DNA from 2 places in the Mesorhizobium sp. WSM4849 genome. Region 1 is predicted to be linked to the other one. Evidence: riboswitches for the same ligand, from Rfam matches in the RefSeq annotation. Region 1 holds a riboswitch; the other holds the start of a gene.
The links. A riboswitch is a leader RNA that binds a small molecule or an ion and turns the genes downstream of it on or off. The one in region 1 is predicted to bind thiamine pyrophosphate.

Region 1 (3,664 bases):
GTGCAGGGTTCCGACAAGCTCGGCAGCATCGGCCACGGCTGGACCTATTCGGCGCATCCGATCTGCGTTGCCGCCGGCGTCGCCAACCTGGAACTGATCGACGAGATGGACCTGGTCACCAATGCCGGCGAAACCGGCGCCTATTTCCGCGCCGAGCTGGCGAAAGCCGTCGGCGGCCACAAGAATGTCGGCGAGGTGCGCGGTGACGGCATGCTGGCGGCGGTCGAGTTCGTCGCCGACAGAGATGATCGCGTGTTCTTCGACGCCTCGCAAAAGATCGGGCCGCAGGTCGCGACAGCCCTTGGCGAGCGTGGTGTCATCGGCCGCGCCATGCCGCAGGGCGACATTCTCGGCTTTGCGCCGCCGCTGTGCCTCACCCGCAAAGAGGCCGACATCGTCGTATCGAAAACGGCAGATGCGTTGAAGAGCGTGTTTGCGAACCTCTGAAAAACCGACATGAATGCCATAACCAAACCCCTCCCCGCCACCATGGCCGCAGTGCTCCTGACCGGTTACGGCGGACCGGAAAAGCTTGTCTACCGCACCGACGTGAAAGTGCCCTCGCCCGCCCCGGGCGAGGTGCTGGTCAAGGTCACCGCTTGCGGCATGAACAACACCGATGTCTGGGTGCGACAGGGCGCCTACGGCACGGAGGAAGATGCTGCCGCCGTGTCGACCTGGCGGCGTCAGGGCAACACGCTGACTTTCCCGCGCATCCAGGGCACCGACACCGTCGGCAACATCGTTGCCGTCGGCGATGGTGTTTCTTCGGCCCGCATCGGCGAGCGGGTGATGGTCGACTTCTCCATCTACAACCGCGACGATGATTCACTCGCCGACATCGACTATATGGGCCACGGCCGCGACGGCGGCTATGCCGAATATCAGGCCGTGCCGGCCGAAAATGCCCATGTCGTCGCTACCGACCTAACTGACGTCGAACTCGCCACTTTCTGCTGCGCTTACCTTACCGGCGAACAGATGCTGGAACGCGCCGCATTGATGGCCGGCGAGCGAGTGCTGGTCACCGGCGCGTCGGGCGGCGTCGGCTCCGGCATCGTGCAATTGGCGCGGGCACGCGGCGCCATTCCCTATGCCGTCGTCGGCAAGGGCAAGGAACAGGCGGTGCTCGACATCGGCGCCGAGGCGGTGATCACCCGTGGCGTCGCCGATCTGCCTGCTGCCGTGAACGACGCGACCGACGACCAGCCGATCGACGTGGTTGCCGACCTCGTCGGCGGTGCGATCTTCAATGATCTCTTGCGCATCCTTCGGCCCGAAGGCCGCTACACCACCGCCGGCGCGATTGCCGGCCCGGTCGTGCAACTCGATCTGCGCACCATGTATCTCAAGCAGTTGCAGCTGCATGGTTCGAGCCAGGGCACGCGTGCGGACTTTCGCCGTATCGTCCGCTACATCGAGGAGAAGAAGATCCGGCCGCTGGTCGGTGGCGTCTACAGGCTGTCCGATTTCCACCGTGCCCAGGCGGATTTCATTGCCAAGGATTTTGTCGGCAAGCTGGTGGTCGTTCCGGATGCCGTTTCGGATTTCGCTGCAACCGGTTGACAATCGACTAACAAGCGCTCGGGCTGTTCGCCGACACGGTAAAATCGAGCGCGACATGGCCTTGCGGCGCGCCGAAGCGAAGGAAGGCTTCCGATAGCGTCGCGAACACCGGTCCGGCATCGCCTCTAAGCTTGGTGCAGAAATTCTTCGACCTGTCGAAGACGCCCGAAATCTTGAGAAAGTCGATGCAGCCGTAGATCTCGTCCATGTGATGGCCCTCGCCGAGCGGATAGAGCGAGAACTGCGCGGCGACCTCTTGGCCGAGCTTTTTCGCACCGTCGACATGCGACCGCGCCGCGCCGATGCGCTCGGCCAGGGAGAGCTCGTGACTGCTGCCGGAAATCGGTGTGCAGATCGGATCGTCGGGCTCGCCGGGGCAGCCGCGCGACACCGTCGCCGACAACACGCAGTGCACGCCACTTGCCGCCGCCGAGGCGAACAGATCGCGCATGGCCGGGAAAAGCTGTTCCGGCGGGCCGACGATCAGCGTCGAGATGTCGTCGGTCTCGATGCGGAAATTCGGCCGATAGGAATCCATCGCCGAAATAGCTTTGAGGATGACGCCGACGAAATCGTCGCACATCGGATACAGGGAAATCTGTGCACCTGAAAACACGGTCGCCTCGCTCCGCTGGCATTACCCAGATCAGCTTGAGGGACCGAAGGCTTGGCACCTTCCATCTCAGCCCCGGCAATACGGAGCGCCCCTGTCGATTGGGTGGACGTAGCACCGGCGCGGTGGATGTTCAAGTACGATCCGGGGCAATTGCCGATCGTGGCGCCGCCGGCAAAGCTGCCGATCTCCCCTGCGGAAGATTGGATGCCGCAGCAAGGCTCAAAGCGTACCTGGCTTTCAACGCTCAATACGCGGCGGCTTTCACGAGGCGTTTTTCGTGATGGCTTTGTTTATCTGCAAGACCATTCTGATTTGGCTGCACGACGGCAACAAGGATTCCTGATCCTCTCCTGCAGCGTTATAAGTTTTTCGCAATTTTCTTATAACGCCGCTTGCGTCGCTCGAGATCACGCCGTTACGCGCGCGCCAATTGCGGGACCTGCTTGCCCGCGGCTTCAAGCGATCTTTCGAACGCGTCGATCATCTCATCGACCTGTGGCTCGGTGATGATCAGCGGCGGGCAGAAAGCCAGCGCGTCGCCCATGTTGCGGGATATCACGCCGTTCTGCTGCATGAAACCGTTGACGAGCCCGCCCAGCGCGCCGGCCGTCTCCCACGGCGTCTTGCTCGCCTTGTCGCCGACCAGTTCGACCGCCGCGATCAGGCCGACTCCGCGCACCTCGCCGACAAGCGGGTGCGATTCGAGCTTGCGCAGCCGCTTCTGCATATGCGCGCCGACCGTGCGCGCATTGCCGACAAGGTCGCGCTCCTCGATCAGCTTCAGGTTCTCGAACGCGACTGCCGCCGCAACGGGATGGCCGCCGCCGGTGAAGCCGTGGCCGAAGGTGCCGATGCGATTGCTTTCGTCGGCAATCGGCTCGAAAACCTTTTCGTTGATCAGCAAGGCCGAGATTGGCAGGTAGGACGAAGAAATCTGCTTCGACAGCACCATGATGTCAGGCCTGATGCCGAAGGTCTGCGAGCCGAACATCTCGCCGGTTCGGCCAAAACCGCAGATCACCTCGTCGGCGACGAGCAGGATGTCGTATTTCGACAGGACCGCCTGGATCTTCTCCCAGTAGCCGGCCGGCGGCACGATGACGCCGCCGGCGCCCATGATCGGCTCGCCGAAGAAGGCAGCGATGGTTTCCGGTCCTTCGGCCAGGATCAGCTTTTCCAAGTCGTCGGCAAGCCGGCTCGAAAACTCTGCTTCGCTCTCGCCTGGCAGCGCCTCGCGCCAGTGGTGCGGCGTCGACGTGTGCAGCACATTGGCAATCGGCAGGTCGAAGGACGTGTGGTTGTTGGGCAGGCCGGTCAGGCTTGCAGCGGCAATGGTGACGCCGTGATAGCCGCGATTGCGGCTGATGATCTTCTTGCGTGCCGGCTGGCCGATCGCATTCGACCGGTACCAGATCATCTTCATGGCCGTATCGTTGGCCTCGGAGCCGGAATTGGTGAAATACGCCTTGCTCATCGGCACTG
Region 2 (3,664 bases), on a different contig from region 1:
TCTCGTCCGCTGGCACGTAGAGATCGCCGCCCTCGCGGTATTTTGCGGCCATTGCCGCCATGCCCTCTTTCTGTGCCTCGGCGCGGATATCGTGGGAAATGCGCATTGAGCAGAATTTCGGGCCGCACATCGAACAGAAATGTGCCAACTTGTGCGCCTCCTTGGGCAAGGTCTGGTCGTGGAAGGACCGCGCGGTCTCGGGATCGAGCGACAGGTTGAATTGATCCTCCCAGCGGAACTCGAAGCGCGCGCGGGAAAGGGCATCATCCCTGAGTTTCGCCGCCGGGTGTCCCTTCGCCAGGTCGGCGGCATGCGCGGCTATCTTGTAGGTGATCACGCCAATCTTGACGTCGTTGCGATCGGGAAGGCCGAGATGTTCCTTCGGCGTGACGTAGCAGAGCATGGCCGTGCCGAACCAGCCGATCATCGCCGCCCCGATACCTGAGGTGATGTGGTCATAGCCCGGCGCGATGTCGGTCGTCAGTGGTCCAAGCGTATAGAACGGCGCCTCGCCGCAAACAGCGAGCTGCTTGTCCATGTTCTCCTTGATCTTGTGCATCGGTACGTGGCCGGGCCCCTCGATCATCACCTGGCAATCCTTGGCCCAGGCGATCTTTGTCAACTCGCCGAGCGTATCCAGTTCGGCGAACTGCGCCGCGTCGTTGGCGTCGGCGATCGAGCCGGGACGAAGGCCGTCGCCGAGCGAGAACGACACGTCGTAGGCGCGGCAGATGTCGCAGATTTCCTCGAAATGCTCGTAGAGGAAGCTTTCGCGGTGATGATGCAGGCACCACTTGGCCATGATCGAACCGCCTCTGCTGACGATACCGGTGACCCGGTCGACCGTCAGCGGGATGTAGTGCAGCCGCACACCGGCATGGATGGTGAAATAGTCGACGCCCTGTTCGGCCTGTTCGATCAGCGTATCGCGGTAGATTTCCCAGGTCAGGTCCTCGGCGATCCCTCCGACCTTCTCAAGCGCCTGGTAGAGCGGCACGGTTCCGATCGGCACCGGCGAATTGCGGACGATCCATTCCCGGATGTTGTGGATGTTGCGACCGGTCGACAGGTCCATGACGGTGTCGGCTCCCCAGCGGATCGCCCAGACCATTTTTTCGACCTCTTCGGCCATCGACGAGGTGACGGCTGAATTGCCGATATTGGCATTGATCTTGACCAGGAAATTGCGGCCGATGATCATCGGCTCGCTCTCCGGATGGTTGATGTTGGCTGGAATGATAGCCCGCCCGCGCGCCACCTCGTCGCGCACGAATTCCGGTGTGACGAAATCGGGGATCGCTGCGCCGAAGGCTTCGCCGTCGCGGTCAAGCTTGCCGCGCAGGATCTCGCGACCAAGGTTTTCGCGGATGGCCACGAACTCCATTTCAGGCGTGATGATGCCGGCGCGCGCATAGGCAAGCTGGGTCACCGCCTTGCCCTGCTTGGCCCTGAGTGGCCGGCTGCAAATGGGAAACTCCGGCGTCAGGCGCTCGCCCGCCGCAAATCCGTTGTCCTCCGGCCGGACGTGGCGGCCGTCATAGTCCTCGACATCGCCGCGTGCCGTGATCCATTCGTGGCGAAGTCGGGCAAGGCCCTTTTCGATACTGATTTCGAGGGTGGGGTCGGTATAGGGGCCGGACGGATCGTAAACGGTGACGGGCGGCTCACCGGCCGTCGGATGGACGGAGATTTCGCGCATCGGCACCCTGATCTGCGGGTGGATGGCACCGGGCCTGTGGATTTTCCGCGAGGCGGGCAGTCGTCCCGTCGAAACCACCGGAGTGAGGGCATTCATCGTGAGGCTCCTTTGCTCATGCATTGGAGACCCAGTTCTGTGCCGGAAGGATGAAAAGACGCTTCTGTTGACCTGCCGAAACAGGACCTCGGGCGTAAACTCCCGCAAAGCGCTTGCACCGTCCCTACGCCAGTATGAACTGGATCAGGTTCAACGGGTCACTGCGCCGCGAAAGCCAGCAGTATCTCAGCCCCTTGCCGGGACTCCCCTGGTGAATGCCCCAGGTTGAACGGGCCGGCTCCGATTTGTCAAGCGCATTCGGGTCCGGCCGAAAGCAGCTATCGCCTAGCTGGCGGCATCCGTTATCCGCTCAAGGCGTTTTTCAAGCGTCGGTTCTCCCGCATCTATCCGGCGCTGCTGGTTTTCGTCCTCGCTTCGAAGGTTGCCTTGTCCGGCACGTTTGTCGCCTTCAAATGGAAAGCGGCGCTGACGGCGCTGACATTCACCTACAACTATGCCGGAATTCTCGTCAGCCGCGCCGGCGCGCTCGACCATATCTGGTCGCTGTGCGTCGAAGAACATGCCTATGTCATCCTGGCGCTGATCAGCTTTGTTGTTTCGGGGCGTGCCCGTGTCGTCATGCTGCTCAGCGCGCTGTCGGTGCTGGCCATGGCGAACGGTGCGATTTCCTACTGGGTCTTCGGGATGGACTACGAGACGACCTATTGGCGAACCGACGTGCGAATCGCCTCGATCCTGCTATCGGCGGTGATATGCCTGCTCAAGGCCGGCGACAGGCTGCCGGCTTTGTTCAAGGGGCCGCATGTCGCGGTTGCGGCGTCCGTCGGGGCGGTTCTTCTGTTCATGGAAACGGTGCCGACGCCTATCCACTATCTGGTCGCGGTGCCGCTGTTGGCGCTTGCCGTCAATTCGCTCGACTTCAGCACGCGGTACCTGACCGGATTCCTGTCCTCCTGGCCGATGGTGACGCTGGGGCTGTGGTCGTATTCGCTCTATCTGTGGCAGCAGCCGTTCTACAAATTCGTCTATTCGCAGGGCAGTGCGCCGCTGCTGATGCTGGCCGGCGCGCTTGCGCTTTGTGCAGCTATTACATCGTTGAAAAGCCGGCTCGCGCCTGGCTGAACCGCAACTGATAGAGCTGTTGCCTCAGCCGGTGATCCGCCTGGTGTAGTAGCGGACTGCCTTCTTGCCGCCGTGGATCACCGCGTCGACGACCTCGACGAAGCCGAGCGCGGCGTGAAAGGCATCCGAAGCCGGATTGGGCGGTTCGGCATTCACCTCGCAAGTGACGATGGTCTGGCCGGCACGCGAAACATGTTCGAATAGATCTTCATAGAGCCTGCGGGCATGGCCGCGGCCACGCGCTTCTCCCGCGACGACGATACGGTCGACATAGACAAAGCGCGGATAGCGCTCGCGAAACCACAGGAAGTTCGGACTGTCGTAGCGGGCGTCCTGGTCGAACGTCATGATGAAGGCTTCGAGCGCACCGATGCGACGCGCATAAAACGCTTCGCCGAGCAGGAAGGACAGGCGTTCCGGCTCAAGCCACGACCTGCTGCGGCGTCAGTTTGGCAAGGCGCTGCACCATCTCGGCGCGATCGGTGCTGTCGGCGTCCGGCGGCTTGCCTTCATAGGTTTCGGGCACGTGGATCGCACCTTCCATCGCCGAGCGAATGGCGGCGGCCAGATCGCTCTTGCGCGCCGATTTCGGGACGAAGCCGGCTGCGCCGTAGGACAGCGCTTCGGAAATGATCTTGGGCTCCTCATGTCCCGAAGCGATGACCACCGGCAGGCGCGGATAGCGGGTCCGAAGCTGCAGCAGCCCGTCGAAGCCATGCACATCGGGCATCCTGAGGTCGAGCAGCGCAGAGATCGAATGGCAGTCCGCTGCGACTCAGACACTAG

Region 2: it holds a riboswitch for thiamine pyrophosphate, as region 1 does, so the genes downstream of both, thiC (phosphomethylpyrimidine synthase ThiC) here and AC0L3L_RS32225 (YkoF family thiamine/hydroxymethylpyrimidine-binding protein) in region 1, are expected to answer to the same signal.

What each region holds. Positions count from the first base shown of each region.
Region 1 covers NZ_JBVVPW010000043.1:22,640-26,303, forward strand. The annotation lists gene AC0L3L_RS32215 (aminotransferase) at 1-447, shown strand, start outside; gene AC0L3L_RS32220 (alcohol dehydrogenase family protein) at 457-1,566, shown strand; gene AC0L3L_RS32225 (YkoF family thiamine/hydroxymethylpyrimidine-binding protein) at 1,574-2,182, opposite strand; TPP riboswitch at 2,173-2,285, opposite strand; gene AC0L3L_RS32230 (aspartate aminotransferase family protein) at 2,598-3,664, opposite strand, start outside.
Region 2 covers NZ_JBVVPW010000025.1:82,393-86,056, forward strand. The annotation lists gene thiC (phosphomethylpyrimidine synthase ThiC) at 1-1,795, opposite strand, end outside; TPP riboswitch at 1,899-2,015, opposite strand; gene AC0L3L_RS25450 (acyltransferase family protein) at 2,021-2,878, shown strand; partial or broken gene AC0L3L_RS25455 (GNAT family N-acetyltransferase) at 2,903-3,310, opposite strand; partial or broken gene AC0L3L_RS25460 (response regulator) at 3,309-3,626, opposite strand.